One region of the Mesorhizobium sp. LNHC221B00 genome, then DNA from elsewhere that is predicted to be linked to it. Evidence: predicted binding sites of a transcription regulator. Region 1 holds the regulator's gene; the other holds the start of a gene.

Region 1 (7,482 bases):
CGGCGGTGATGACCGTGGTGCTGTCGCTGAATTTCCTGTCGGTCGCCGTCATCGACTATGCCGGCCAGGTGATATCGGAGGAACAGCGCCGGCTGGACACGCTGACCATGTCGCGCGAGGCGCTGATCGGCGAATGCGTCGCCATCGTGCGGCGCCGCATCGACGATCCCGACATCGATGTCCGCAGCGTCGCCCGCATCGCACTAGCCATCCAGGGCATCACCGATACCGAGGCGCGCGCCATGCTGTGGTCGCCGATCACGCCGCAGACCGACATCGCGTTCGCCGACATATTCGAGGCCGAGTTCGGCATCCCCGCCACCATGGAAAACGACTGCAACATGATGGCGGTGGCGCTGCGCTGGCGCGATCCCGAGCGCTACCGCGACGACTTCATCGCCATTCTGCTGTCTCACGGCATCGGCATGGGCCTTGTGCTGAAGGGCCAACTGTTCACCGGCACCCACTCGTCGGGTGGCGAATTCGGCCACATGATCCACCGGCCGGGCGGCGCACTCTGCCGCTGCGGACGGCGCGGCTGCGTCGAGGCCTATGCCGGCAACTACGCCATCTGGCGCAACGCGAGACAGCTTGGCGAGGACACCGAACCGGTCGACGTCAGCGACGCCGACATGCGGGCGCTGGCGGCCTCGGCGCGCGACAAGGACGGGCCGGAGCGCCAGGCCTATCGCAAGGCCGGCGAGGCGCTCGGCTATGGCCTCGGCAGCCTGTTCGCGCTGATCGATCCCGCCCCCGTCGCCATGGTCGGCGTCAGCGCCGCCGCCTTCGACCTGATCGAGCCGGCATTGCGCGAGGCGATTGCCCAGACCGCCGGTGGCCAGCACTCGAAATCGATCTCCTTCGACACCGAGCCTAACGAACTGCCGCTGATCCGCGAAGGCTGCGCCATGCGCGCACTGACCTTCGTCGACCAGGAAATTTTCGCGCCGGGCGTGCAGGCGAGAGCAGGCGCGGCTGGGAAGAATGTTGCCTGAGCAAGGCGCCGGGATGTGTTGAGATTCAGGTCAGGCCGAGGCGAGAATGGTGGATTCCGAGAACCGGAACGGAGCGGACATTTGGGTCCGTGAGTACCGGAAGCGCAGGAAGCCGCCATTCGCAGGCCGGCATCACCTGAATATCAGCATATCCCCTAATCTTCCCGGATCGCGTAGCCCGCCCCACGAATCGTGCGGATCACATCCGGCATGCGGCCATTGTTGACCGCCTTGCGCAGCCGCCCGACATGCACGTCGACGGTGCGCTCGTCTATGTAGATCGTCTCGCCCCAGACATTGTCGAGCAGCTGGCTGCGCGAGAACACCCGGCCGGGATGGCGCATCATGAATTCGAGCAGGCGGAACTCGGTCGGCCCGAGCCGGATCTCGCTCTTCTTGCGGTAGACACGGTGCGATTCGCGGTCGAGCACGATATCGCCGACCTTGAGCACGCTGGACAGCACTTCAGGTTTGGCGCGGCGCAGCAGCGCCTTGACGCGTGCCATGAACTCCGGCGTCGAGAACGGCTTGACCAGATAGTCGTCGGCGCCGGTCGACAGGCCGCGCACGCGGTCGCTCTCCTCGCCCCGCGCGGTCAGCATGATGATCGGCAGCCGCTCGGTCTCGGGCCGCATCCGCAGGCGCCGGCAGAGTTCGATGCCGGACACCGCCGGCACCATCCAGTCGAGCACCAGAAGGTCGGGCACGTTCTCCTGCAGGCGGATCTCCGCCTCGTCGCCGCGCGTCACCACCTCGACTTGGTAGCCCTCGGATTCCAGATTGTAGCGGAGCAGCACCCCTAGCGGCTCCTCATCCTCCACCACCATGATGCGTGGCGCGATCATCGGCTGGTCACCCCTGCTATGCCGCCGGCGCCGACATCGCGGTTTCGTCCTGCTTCGGGCGATTGGCGGGCAGCTGCGTGCCGGTCAGCACATAATACGCATTCTCGGCGATGTTGGTCACGTGGTCGCCGATGCGTTCGAGGTTCTTGGCACAGAACAGAAGATGCGTGCAGGCGGTGATGTTGCGCGGATCTTCCATCATGTAGGTCAGCAGTTCGCGAAACACCGAAGTGTATTTGACGTCGATACGCTCGTCGTCGGCGCGCAGCTTGGCCAGTGCGGCGGCATCGCGCGCCGCATATTCCTCGATGACACCCTGAACCTGGATCAGCACCAGCTGCGCCATCGCGTCGATGGAGTGCGACAGGTCGCGCGGCGTGGCGGAGAGCCCGACCGTGCCGACGCGCTTGGCGATGTTCTTGGCAAGGTCGCCGATGCGTTCGAGATCGCCGGCCATGCGGATCGAGCCCACGACATGGCGCAGATCGTCGGCCATCGGCTGGCGCTTTGCGATCAGCGTGATGGCGCGGTCGTCCAGCTCGCGCTGGCGCGCATCCATGATCGCGTCATCGGAGACGACGCGTTGGGCGAGCGCATTGTCGGAGTTCAGCAGCGCCTTGGTGGCACCGCCGACCATCGAGCCGGCGAGGTCGCCCATGTCGCTGATCAGCCTGCTGATCTGTCCGAGATCTTCGTCGAAGGCTGCAACCGTGTGTTCGGCCATGATCCTGGTCCTCGTATGCGTGCGATCAGCCGAAGCGGCCGGTGATGTAGTCCTGCGTGCGCTTCTCGCGGGGCGACGTGAATATCTTCTCCGTCTTGTCGAACTCGACCAGTTCGCCCAGGTACATGAAGGCCGTCTGCTTCGACACGCGCGCCGCCTGCTGCATGTTGTGGGTGACGATGACGATCGTGTAGTCGGCCTGCAATTCGTCGATCAGCTCCTCGATCTTGGCGGTCGACAGCGGATCGAGCGCCGAGGCCGGCTCGTCGAGCAGGATGACTTCCGGCTTCACCGCCACGGTACGGGCAATGCAGAGCCGCTGCTGCTGGCCGCCCGAAAGGCTGAGGCCGCTGGCATTGAGCTTGTCCTTGACCTCGGTCCAGAGTGCTGCGCGCTTCAGCGCCTGTTCGACGCGGCCGTCCATCTCGGCCTTGCTGATCTTCTCATAGAGCCTGACACCGAAGGCGATGTTCTCATAGATCGACATCGGGAACGGCGTCGGCTTCTGGAACACCATGCCGATCTTGGTGCGCAACAGGTTGAGATCCTGCGAGCGGTCGAGAACGTTCTTGCCGTCGAGCAGCACCTGGCCCTCGGCTGTCTGCCTGGGATAGAGCTCGTAGATGCGGTTGAAGACGCGCAGCAGCGTCGACTTTCCGCAGCCCGACGGTCCGATGAAGGCGGTGACGCTGCGTTCGGGCAGCGACAGCGTGATGTCCTTCAGCGCCTTCGACTGGCCGTAGTAGAAATTGAGGTTCTTGACCTCGATCTTTGCCTTGGCGGCTGCCTCGGCGGCGATCGTCATGTCTGGAGACAACATCTGGCTCATTTGTCCTCTCTGCGTCCGGTCAGGCTGCGCGCAAAGATGCTGAGCGCGAGAACCGTCAATGTAATTATGAGTGCGCCGGTCCAGGCCAGCTGCTGCCATTCCTCGTAGGGGCTGAGAGCGAACTGGAAGATGGTGACAGGCAGGCTGGCCATCGGCGCGTTGAGATTGCTCGACCAGAACTGGTTGTTGAGCGCGGTGAACAGCAGCGGCGCCGTTTCGCCGGAGATGCGGGCGATGGCCAGCAATATGCCGGTGACGATGCCCGAAAGCGCGGCGCGGTAGGCGACAGAACGGATGACCACCCAGCGCGGCGCGCCGATCGCGGTGCCGGCTTCGCGCAAGGCGTTGGGCACCAGATTGAGCATGTCCTCGGTGGTGCGCACGACGACGGGGATGACCAGGATGGCCAGCGCGACGGCGCCAGCGATCGCCGAGAAGTGCCCCATCGGCCGAACCATCAATTCGTAGACGAACAGGCCGATGATGATCGACGGCGCCGACAGAAGGATGTCGTTGATGAAGCGCACAATGGTGGTGAGCTTCGAAAAGCGGCCGTATTCGGCCATGTAGGTGCCGGCCAGCACACCGATCGGCGTGCCGACAATGATGCCGATGACGGTCATCACGATGCTGCCGTAGATGGCGTTGAGCAGGCCGCCGGCGTCGCCGGGCGGCGGGGTCATTTGCGTGAAGACCGAAAGATTGACGCCCGACAGGCCCTTGTAGAGCAGGGCGCCGAGAATGAGCGCCAGCCAGGCAAGGCCGATGCCCGCCGCGGCGACGCACAGCGTCATCATCACGCCATTCTTGCGCTTGCGGCTCTGGTGAAGCGACGTGGCTGTCGACATCGGTTCAGGCTCCGGTGCGGGCGTCGATGCGCATCAGCATGTAGCGTGCGATGGCAAGGATCAGGAAAGTGATGACGAACAGGATCAGGCCGAGCGCCACCAGCGAAGACGTGTAGAGATCGCCGACCGCCTCGGTGAATTCGTTGGCGATGGTCGCGGAGATCGTCGTTGCGGGCGCAAACAGCGACGTACTGATGCGGTGGGCGTTGCCGATGACGAAGGTCACCGCCATGGTTTCGCCGAGCGCGCGGCCAAGGCCGAGCATGACGCCGCCCATGATGCCGATCCGAGTGTAGGGGATGACGACGCGGCGGGTCACTTCCCAGGTCGTGCAGCCGATGCCGTAGGCCGATTCCTTCAGCACCGGAGGCACCGTGTCGAAGACGTCCTTGGTGATCGAGGTGATGAAAGGCAGCACCATGATGGCGAGGATCATCGACGATGTCAGCAGGCCGATGCCGTAGGGCGGGCCGGCAAACAGGCTGCTGAGGCCTGGGATACCGTGGAACACGCTGATGATGAACGGCTGCACCGTGGTCTGCAGGAACGGCGCCAGCACGAACAGGCCCCAGATGCCGTAGATGATCGAGGGAATGCCGGCCAGCAATTCCACCGCCATGCCGATGGGGCGCCGCAGCGGGCGCGGGCAAAGCTCGGTGAGGAAAATGGCGATGCCGATGCCGAGCGGCACGGCGATCAGGATGGCGATTGCCGAGGTGATGATGGTGCCGTAGATCGGCGCCAGCGCGCCGAATTTCTCCGTCACCGGGTTCCAGCTTTCGCTGGTCAGGAACGAGAAGCCGAAGGTCGAGAGGGCCTGCCAAGAGCCGGCAAACAGCGAGATCGCGACGCCGCCGAGCAGCACCAGCACCAATATCGCGGCGGCGCGGGTCATTGCGTGGAAGATCGCGTCTGTCAGCGCAAACCGCCTGACGATGGCGTCGCGCGAACCTCGGATGGCTGGCAAGGCTTCCTGGACAGCGCTCATGTCAAGCTCGGCTCTTTCGAGTTGAAGGAAAAGGAGCGCCGCGGGCGCGGCGCTCCTCCAGAGATGTTACTCGCCGGCGTAGACGGGCTTGCCGTCGGCCTGGATGTCGGTCTTCCACGAAGCCTTGATCAGGTCGACGACGCTGTCGGGGATCGACACATAGTCGAGCGCCTTGGCGGTTTCCTTGCCGTCCTTGTAGGCCCAGGCGAAGAATTTCAGCGCTTCGCCGGTGGCAGCAGCGTCATCGGGAACCTTGTGGATCAGCACCCAGGTCGAAGCAGCGATCGGCCAGGTGGTGTCGCCGGGCTCGTTGGTGATGATGACGTTGAAGTTCTTGGCAGTCTTGAAGTCGGCGTTCGAAGCGGCAGCGCCGAAGGATTCGAGCGACGGCTCGACGACCTTGCCGGCTGCATTCAGCATCTTTGAGTAGGACAGGTTGTTCTGCTTGGCATAGGCGTATTCGACGTAGCCGATGCCGCCGTCGGTCTGCTTGACGGTGTTGGCAACGCCTTCGCTGCCCTTGGCGCCGACGCCGGTCGGCCATTCGACGGCCGTGTCCGAGCCGACCTTGTCCTTCCAGTCGGGCGAGAGCTTAACCAGGTAGTCGGTGAAGTTGAAGGTGGTGCCCGAGCCGTCCGAGCGGTGCACGACGGCGATGGCGGTCGACGGCAGGGTTAGGGTGGGGTTCAGCGCCTTGATCGCGGCATCGTCCCAGGTGGTGATGGCGCCGAGATAGATCTGGGCCAGCGTCTTGCCGTCGAGGACGAGTTCGCCCGGCTTGACGCCGGAGAGGTTGACGATCGGCACGATGCCGCCCATCACCATCGGGAACTGCACGAGGCCGTTCTTTTCCAGATCGGCATCGGACATCGGCTTGTCGGTGGCGCCGAAGGTCACGGTCTTGGCGATGACCTGCTTGATGCCGCCGCCGGAGCCGATCGACTGGTAGTTGAGGCCGATGCCGGTGTCTTTCTTGTAGGTGTCGGCCCACTTGGCAAACACCGGATAGATGAAGGTCGAGCCGGCGCCTGAAAGGTCAGCTGCCATTGCCGCGGAAAGGGTGATGGTGGACGCCGCAGCCATTGCAATCGCAACGGCCGCCGAGCGGATGAAATGTCTCATGTGGCCTGCTCCTGTTCGGAAGATGGTCTCTCGGCGCCATTTCTTGCCAGCGCCCGCTGAGGCCAATAGCCTTCGATTATAACAGTCGCATGACAGTTTCATGTCAGCCCGGTAACGCGTTGCCGAAGCCGGCAAAGGCGGTAGCGCGGCTGGTTCGCGGCCCGATCCGAGTTTGTCCCCGGAATCATGGGCTTGGGCCGTCCGTAGGCCGCAGCCACCGCCGGATTCGACGGGGCCTTCAAGGATGAAGAAAATCCGGACGGGAGTGCGTTGCTCGAGGCCAGAGCGTGTCGTGGCCGGGCCATCGCCGAAAACAGGTCCGTTGGGGTAGAGTGACGCTGTTCCTTGCCGGCGGTCGCTGCTCCCGCCCGTAACTGGATGAGCGGAATTCGATGTTGCCATTGTCCCGGCTAGGCACAGTCTTTGATATGGTGCGATCGCACCATAGCCATTGCACGCGGGGGTAGCAGGGAATCTCCTACTGATTCCCTCGGCTTGCGTCGTCAGATGCCGCGAATCCGCGACGCGGTGCTATCCCGCGTTGCGCTGCACCTGGCGGCTGGCGCCGACCCAGCGCTCGACCTTCTCCAAGAGGGCCCTGGGGCTGATCGGTTTGGGCAGATAGTCGTCCATGCCCGCTTCCAGGCATCGTTCGCGATCGCCCTTGAGCGCATGCGCGGTGACGCCGACGATCGGCACATGCGTGCCGGTTTCTTCCTCCAGCCGGCGGATCGCGGCCGTCGCTTCGAGACCGCTCATCTCCGGCATCGAGACGTCCATCAGGATCATGCACGGATTGAGCTTGCCGAAGGCGTCGAGTGCCTTGCGGCCGTTGCTGACGATCTCGAAGCCGTAGCCGGTCTCGCCAAGGATCTGGGTGAAGACCATCTGGTTCACCTCATTGTCTTCGGCCACGAGGATATCAAGCCTCTGTCCGTCACCGCCGACGGCCGGCAGCCTGGGACGAACCGGCGGTGGCTGCAATTGCGCGCGCTGTTCGGACAGCGCCAATTGCGGCCGCTGAGGCGCGTCGGGCCCCTCGCCTGCCGATGGCTGGGCGGCGTGGCCAACCGTGGTGTGGCGATGGCGCTGGACGGTCGCGACCAGCGTTTCCAGCAGCACCGACGAGCG
Region 2 (7,482 bases), on a different contig from region 1:
CATCGAGGCCGTCAGCAGATAGACCACGCGCATCATCGCAGCCAGAACCCGGGCACGTTCCAGATAGCGCGGCGTCGCCAGCGCCTTGATTTCGGGCGCGATGGATTCGTTGAAGATGCCATCGTGGCGATAAGCGTTGGCCAAGGCCAGGAAGGCACGGCCGGGATGGTCGACGCCGAAGAAGGAGGCGTGCGCGATGATGTTGAGCGACTGCCTGCCGCGATACTCCGGATGGGCGCGCCAGCCGATATCGGCCAGCAAAGCGGCGGCGTGACGGTAGCGCGCCTCGTCCTCGGTCTCGTCGATGCCGAAGGCGGCAAAGGATTTGGCCGTCCAGTCGACCAGTTCATGCGAATGGGTGAGCGAGCGCGAGCGCAGCCGGGCGAGTTCCTCGGATGCCGAAATCAACGGATCGGCCTTCTGCTCGGCCTCGTCGAGCAGCGAATAGAGGAAGCCTTCGCGCACACCGAGTGCCGAGACGATGATCTTCGACGGCTGCATGGCCGCCATGATCTCCTGCAGCACGATAGAGCCGTAGGGCAGCAGCGAGCGGCGGTTCTTCGAGACGCCTTCGATGCCCTTGATCTTCTCGATCTCGGCTTTGGCCACCTGCTTGAGAAAGGCCGTCGCGCTCTCGGCGGATATCTCGTAGTGGTGCATGACGCCAAGCGGGTAGTTGGTCATCTCCATGTGCAGCCGGGCGAGGTTTCGCCAGGTGCCGCCGACGGCGTAGAAGGGCCGGCCCTGCCCGCCCTTCAACAGCTTGGCCCGCGCCAGTTCGTCGCGCGCGATCTTCTGCGCCTGGGTGAGCGAGTTCTTGGCCATGTCCTGCAGGCGCAGGCCACCGAGCGGCAGCGTTATGCCATCGCCGATCGCCTCGCCATTGACGTCGACCAGTTCGAGGCTGCCGCCGCCGAGATCACCGGCGATTCCGTTGGCCGGGTGGAAGCCGGAAATGACGCCGAGCGCCGAATAATAGGCCTCCTGGCGACCGCTGATGACACGTATCTCGGTCTTCAGCACCTCTTCGGCGCGGTGGATGAAATCGGGACCATTGATCGCCTCGCGGGCGGCGGCGGTGGCCAAGACATACATATGCTCGGCGCCGGCCTGGTCGGAGAGCGCACGGAAGCGGCGGAACTCCTCCATCGAGCGTGTCACCGCCTCGGGATCGAGTTTGCCGGTCGAAACGATGCCGCGGCCAAGGCCGGCCAGCATCTTTTCGTTGAACAGCATGGTCGGCGAACGCGCCAGCCCCTCATAGACGACAAGGCGGATCGAATTCGAACCGATGTCGATGATGGACAGCGGTCGGCGGTCCTGCAGCCGGCCCTGGGAATCAGACAGCATCAGCCGGACGCTGCAGCGTTCTTCTTGCGGCGCTTGAACTGCGCGATGCGCTTGGGCGCGTGCGACTTCAGCGCGTCACCCCGTCCCGACAGGCTCGGATTGGTCATGAAATATTCCTGCGCGTTGAACGGTTCCTCGCCCTCCTCCAGCACGACGCGCCGGGAGGTTCCATCAGCCAATACGTCGAAACTTTGCTGATTGTCCATGATGTTGCCGAGCATGATCTGGCCAAGGACCTGTTCATGCACAGTTGGATTGGTGATCGGCACCATGGTCTCGACGCGGCGGTCGAGATTGCGCGGCATGAGATCGGCCGAGGAGATGTAGACGATCGCTTCGTCCGAGGGCAGGCCATAGCCATTGCCGAAGCAATAGATGCGGCTGTGCTCGAGGAACCGGCCGACGATCGACTTCACCCTGATGTTTTCCGACAGCCCCGGAACCTGAGGCCTGAGGCAACAGATACCGCGCACGACGAGGTCGATCTCGACGCCGGCGCGGCTGGCATCATAGAGCGCATCGATGATGATCGGGTCGACAAGCGCGTTCATCTTCATCCAGATGCGCGCCGGCTTTCCCTCCAGCGCATGGGCGACTTCGGCGGAAATGTGCTTCAGGATGCGGCTTCTCAGCGTGAAGGGCGAGATCGCCAGCCGCATTTCATCGGTCGGCTCGGCGTAGCCGGTGATGAAATTGAACAGCTGGGCGACGTCGCGGGCGATCGTCGGATCGGTGGTGAAGAAGGACAGGTCGGTGTAGATGCGCGCGGTGACCGGATGGTAGTTGCCGGTGCCCAGATGCACGTAGTTGCGCAGCTTGCCGTCTTCGCGGCGCACCACCAGCGACATCTTGGCGTGGGTCTTGAGTTCGAGGAAACCGAACACGACCTGCACGCCAGCGCGCTCCAGATCGCGCGCCCAGCGGATGTTGGCTTCCTCGTCGAAACGGGCCTTGAGTTCGACAAGCGCGGTCACCGACTTGCCGGCCTCGGCCGCATCGACCAGCGCGCGCACGATCGGGCTGTCGTTGGAGGTGCGGTAAAGCGTCTGCTTGATCGCCACCACCTCGGGGTCGGCCATGGCCTGGCGCAGGAACTGCACCACGACGTCGAAGGATTCATAGGGGTGGTGGACGATGATGTCCTTCTCGCGGATGGCGGCAAAACAGTCGCCGCCATGCTCGCGGATGCGCTCGGGAAAGCGCGGATTGTAGGGCGTGAACTTCAGGTCGTCGCGGGCGACCGCCACGATCTCGGAGATCTGGCTGAGCGCCAATGGGCCGGTGAGCACGCTGATGCGGCTCGACGAGACGCCAAGCTCGCCGGCAACGAAGTCGCGCAATTCGCTGGGCATCAGCTTGTCGAACTCGATGCGGATCACCGAACCGCGGCGGCGGCGCTTCAGCGCCGTCTCGAACAGGCGCACCAGATCTTCCGATTCCTCCTCGACCTCGATGTCGCTGTCGCGGATGATGCGGAATGTGCCGGAACCCTTGACCTCATAGCCGGGGAACAGCTTGCCGATATAGAGGCCGACCGCCTCTTCAAGCGGGATGAAGCGGACATGGTGCTTGCGATCCGGAAGGCGGATGAAGCGCTTCAGCGCCACCGGCAGGCGCAAGAGCGCGCTCATCTCCTCGGCATTCTTGCGATGGCGAAGCTGCAGCGCCATCGAGAAACCGAGATTGGGAATGAACGGGAATGGATGCGCCGGATCGATCGACAACGGGGTCAGCACCGGAAACACCTGGTCCTGGAAATGCTCTTCCAGCCAGGCCTTCTCGTCCTTGGTCAGCGCATCCCGCGTAGTGGTCTCGATGCCTTCCTTGTTGAGCAGCACGGTCAGCGCCGACAGGCTCTTCTGCTGGTCTTCCTGCAGCCGCTCGACCTCGCGCAGCAGCTGTTCGAGCTGCTGTTCGGGCGTGCGGCCGTCAGGGCTCTTCAAGACGATGCCCTCTCGCACCTGGCCGGCGAGGCCGGCGACACGGACCATGAAGAACTCGTCGAGATTGGCGGCCGAGATCGACAGGAAGCGGACGCGCTCCAGCAGCGGGTGATTGGTGTTCAGCGATTCCTCGAGCACGCGGCGATTGAACTGCAACCAGGAAAATTCGCGATTGACGAAACGGTCTGGATTGCCGCCCTCCGGGCTTGCCGCCTCGACATTGATGAATTCGCTCTGCACCGGCTTCAGTTCGTTCATTGTTCCTGCTCTTCCCACCAGCTCGGCCGGTTAACCGGCTTAACTTATCCTCTGACAGGCTTTTGCGACAGTTTGATTTCATCGATCTTGCAAAGAGACCTGTTATGATCCAGATGCATGCGAGACTGCGTTAAGGAGACGACGATGGCAGGCGGTTCCATTCCCCATTTCCAGAACGATGCGGGCTTTCCGGCAATCGACATCGGTGTCAAGGAATTCATGTGCACGGGCGCCAATCCGCCTTTCGACCATCCGCATGTGTTTCTCGACATGGGCGACGACAATGAGAAGGTCTGCCCCTATTGCTCCACGCTCTACCGCTATTCGCCGAAGCTGAAGGCGACGGAAACGCTGCCGGCGGGCTGCCTTTACATCGACCAGGCCGCCTGATCCTTCCGCGACGGACCTGATGGATGACAAGCGCTCCCGGCAAGTCGTCATCGCCGGAGCGGGCGTTGCCGGGCTGACCGCGGCGCTTGCCTTCGCCGAACGCGGCTATCCCGTGCAGCTGTTCGAACAGGCGCAGCGGCTGGAGGCCGTGGGAGCCGGCATCCAGCTTTCCCCCAATGCGACACGCATCCTGCGCCAGCTCGGCATGCTCGACCGGCTGCTGCCGGCCGCGGTGCGGCCTGAGGCCGTGGTGCTGAAGGACGCAAGGACGTTGCGCGAACTGGCGCGTGTCCCTCTCGGGCAAGCCGCCGAAGAACGCTGGGGCGCGCCTTATCTCGTCGCCCACAGAGCCGATCTGCAGAGCGCGCTGACCGCACACGTCGCCGAAAGCCCGAATATTCAGCTGGTCAAGGGTGCGCGCGTCAGCGGCTTTGCCACAGGCGACCATGGTGTGACGGCGACGCTGGAGACGGACGGGGAGACGGACGGCAAGATCGTCCAGTCGCAGGGCTTCCTTCTGGTCGGCGCCGACGGCGTGTGGTCATCCGTGCGCGCGGTTGTCGATCAGGCTCGGGGAGGATCATCAAGAAGCCGTTTTTCCGGCGAACTGGCTTGGCGCACGACTGTCACCGCCGATAGCGGCGCCGGACAAGCCTTTGCCGCGATTGGGGCGGCTGATTGTGTCACGACTTTTCTGCATCCCGGATTCCACATGGTCGCCTATCCCGTCAGCAAGGGCGATGCCTTCAACCTTGTCGCCTTCACCAAAGGCGAGCGCATTGCCGAGGGTTGGTCGGGTCGTGCCGATCCCGTCATCCTCGCCAATGCAATGAGCGGCACGGCGGCAGCCCTTGCAAGACTGGTCGAAATGGCGGGCCCGTGGCTGACCTGGCCGCTCCATACAGTCGACCAGAAGCTGCACTGGACGACACCAACCGGCATCGCCCTGATTGGCGACGCCGCACATGCGATGACCCCATTCGCGGCACAAGGGGCTGCCATGGCCATCGAAGATGCCGCAACGCTTGCCGGGGTAATTGCCGATTTCCCGGCTGATCCGAAGCAGGGCCTGGCGATTTGGGAAAATCTCAGGCGACCGCGCGTCGAGAAGGTGACCCGGCGCGGCGCGCTCAACCGGCTGGCCTGGCACGCCTGGGGCCCGGTGGCATTGGCTCGCAACCTGGTGCTGGCGACGCGGCCGGCGGAAAAGCTCGCGGCGGATCTGGAATGGCTCTACGGGTGGGAGCAACCGAAGATTGTCAGGCGGTAGGACATCGAGACAATAAAGAAATCGATAGGCTGGCGGGACAGCGCCCCCCTCTGTCCTGCCGGACATCTCCCCCACGAGGGGAGAGATTGGCAGCTTTGGCGCCGGCGTCCTTTTTGCAAACGTTGGAGATTAGCGAAAGCCGGAGCGAGATCCGGCAGGACAGAGGGGGGCCCGAAGGAACGCGACGCTTGCCAATTCGCGGAATGCCCACGCTAATCATACAGCCGCATCGACAGTCCCAGCGAAGCCGGCAGCGGGTTCCACCAGCCGGTGCGCAGGCCGGCGGTGCGCAACGCCGCCGCCGTCCAGGTGTTGCAGCCGACCAGTGCGTTGAAATGCCCGCTCGCCTCGTAGAAGCGGTCGAACCTGGAATAGGCCGCATTCTCGATGACGATTGGGCCGCCAGTCCCCTGCTGGAAGCTGGCTGCGATAAAATCGAGCAAGTCCGCAAAACGGTCCTCGCCGATATCGAAACCGGCAATGTCGGGATGTGGCTCAGCGATGGCGCCGGCGACATCGACATGCATGACCGACGCGTCAATGGTCAGTGCTTTCATCACCGGAATGGCCTTGAGCTGCGACCAGGTCGGCGTTTCCAGATAGAAGGCGCGGCCACCCCAGCCAAAGACGATGTAGCGCACCTCGGGACTGTCGGCCGGGATGCCGGCCTCGACCAGGAAACGAAAGCGCTGGCGCACGGCATCGTCCACCGGAATGGCGATGTCGGTGTGGATCGGGTTCTTCAGCACCAATATGTGCCGGGTGCCCTCGCCCGCAGCGGCGGCCGGCCACAGCGGCCGCGGCACCAGCGTGCCGAGCGTCGCGGCGAGCGCGGCCGCTATCAACAGCAGAGCCAGAAAACGGCCGAGTTTTCTCATGAGGCGGCGACTCTGCGGCTCAGTCGCGTTCCAATGCAAGCGATCCACTCGCTCAAATGCAAGGAAGCCCGGCCGTGGTGCGGCCGGGCTTCCTGAACTGGCGTCGGATCGCTCAGTGCAGGATCTGCGACAGGAACAGTTTCGTGCGCTCGTGGCGCGGGTGGTCGAAGAACTCGGCCGGCGTGTTCTGCTCGACGATCTGGCCCTGATCCATGAAGATCACCCGGTTGGCGACCTTGCGGGCAAAGCCCATTTCGTGGGTGACGCACAGCATGGTCATGCCTTCTTCGGCCAGGCCAACCATGGTCTCCAGCACTTCCTTGATCATTTCCGGATCGAGCGCCGAGGTCGGCTCGTCGAACAGCATGATGCGCGGGTTCATGCACAGCGAGCGCGCGATCGCTACGCGCTGCTGCTGGCCGCCGGACAGCTGGCCGGGATATTTGTTGGCCTGTTCCGGGATCTTCACGCGCTTGAGGAAGTGCATGGCGATTTCCTCGGCCTGCTTCTTCGGCGTCTTGCGCACCCAGATCGGCGCCAGCGTACAGTTCTCCAGGATGGTCAGATGCGGGAACAGGTTGAAGTGCTGGAACACCATGCCGACCTCGCGGCGCACCTCGTCGATCTTCTTCAGATCGTTGGTCAACTCCTTGCCGTCGACGATGATCTTACCCTTCTGGTGCTCTTCCAGCCGGTTGATGCAGCGGATCATCGTCGATTTGCCGGAGCCCGACGGGCCGCAGATGACGATGCGCTCGCCGCGCATCACCTTCAAATTGATGTCCTTCAGCACATGGAACTCGCCATACCATTTGTGCATGGCGATGATGTCGATGGCGACATCGGTGGTGGAGATATGCATCTTGGCGGCGTTGACCTTGATCTCTTCCGCGCTGACGGCATTTTCGGTGGCCATGACGGGGTCCCCTTGCTTTTTTGTTTAGCGTTTGTGGCCGGTGTCGAGCCGGCGTTCAGTGTACATTGAATAGCGCGACATGCCGAAGCAGAACAGCCAGAACACGAAGGCGGCGAAGACGAGACCGGATTTCGCGGTCTGCGCCGTTGCCCAATTGGCGTCGGAAAAGTTCTGCTTGACGATGCCGAGCAGGTCGAACATCGAGATGATGAGGACCAGGCTGGTGTCCTTGAACATGCCGATGAAGGTGTTGACGATGCCGGGGATAACCAGCTTCAGCGCCTGCGGCAACACGATCAGGCTCATCTTCTGCCAATAGCCGAGGCCGAGTGAATCGGCGCCTTCATACTGGCCCTTCGGGATCGCCTGCAGCCCGCCACGCACCACCTCGGCCATATAGGCGGCGGCAAACAGCGACACGCCGATCAGTGCCCGCAAATATTTGTCGAAGGTGACTCCGGCCGGCAGGAACAGCGG

What was found. The regulator PhoB, encoded in region 1, activates phosphate uptake and scavenging genes when phosphate is short. The targets are predictions, from matches to a motif close to TGTCATNNANCTGTCAT.
Region 2: X741_RS161795 (RNA degradosome polyphosphate kinase) is a predicted target of PhoB. The motif match lies at 3,616-3,632, and genes of this name have one in related genera.

The regions. Positions count from the first base shown of each region.
Region 1 is NZ_AYWR01000004.1:179,155-186,636, forward strand. Features, by position in the region: gene X741_RS159070 (ROK family protein) at 1-995, shown strand, start outside; gene phoB (phosphate regulon transcriptional regulator PhoB) at 1,151-1,840, opposite strand; gene phoU (phosphate signaling complex protein PhoU) at 1,857-2,564, opposite strand; gene pstB (phosphate ABC transporter ATP-binding protein PstB) at 2,590-3,393, opposite strand; gene pstA (phosphate ABC transporter permease PstA) at 3,390-4,241, opposite strand; gene pstC (phosphate ABC transporter permease subunit PstC) at 4,246-5,229, opposite strand; gene pstS (phosphate ABC transporter substrate-binding protein PstS) at 5,296-6,351, opposite strand; gene X741_RS159035 (PAS domain-containing protein) at 6,883-7,482, opposite strand, start outside.
Region 2 is NZ_AYWR01000003.1:25,480-32,961, reverse strand. Features, by position in the region: gene ppx (exopolyphosphatase) at 1-1,350, opposite strand, end outside; gene X741_RS161795 (RNA degradosome polyphosphate kinase) at 1,350-3,551, opposite strand; gene X741_RS161800 (zinc-finger domain-containing protein) at 3,696-3,941, shown strand; gene X741_RS161805 (FAD-dependent monooxygenase) at 3,961-5,211, shown strand; gene X741_RS161810 (TIGR02117 family protein) at 5,424-6,089, opposite strand; gene X741_RS161815 (amino acid ABC transporter ATP-binding protein) at 6,202-7,005, opposite strand; gene X741_RS161820 (amino acid ABC transporter permease) at 7,030-7,482, opposite strand, start outside.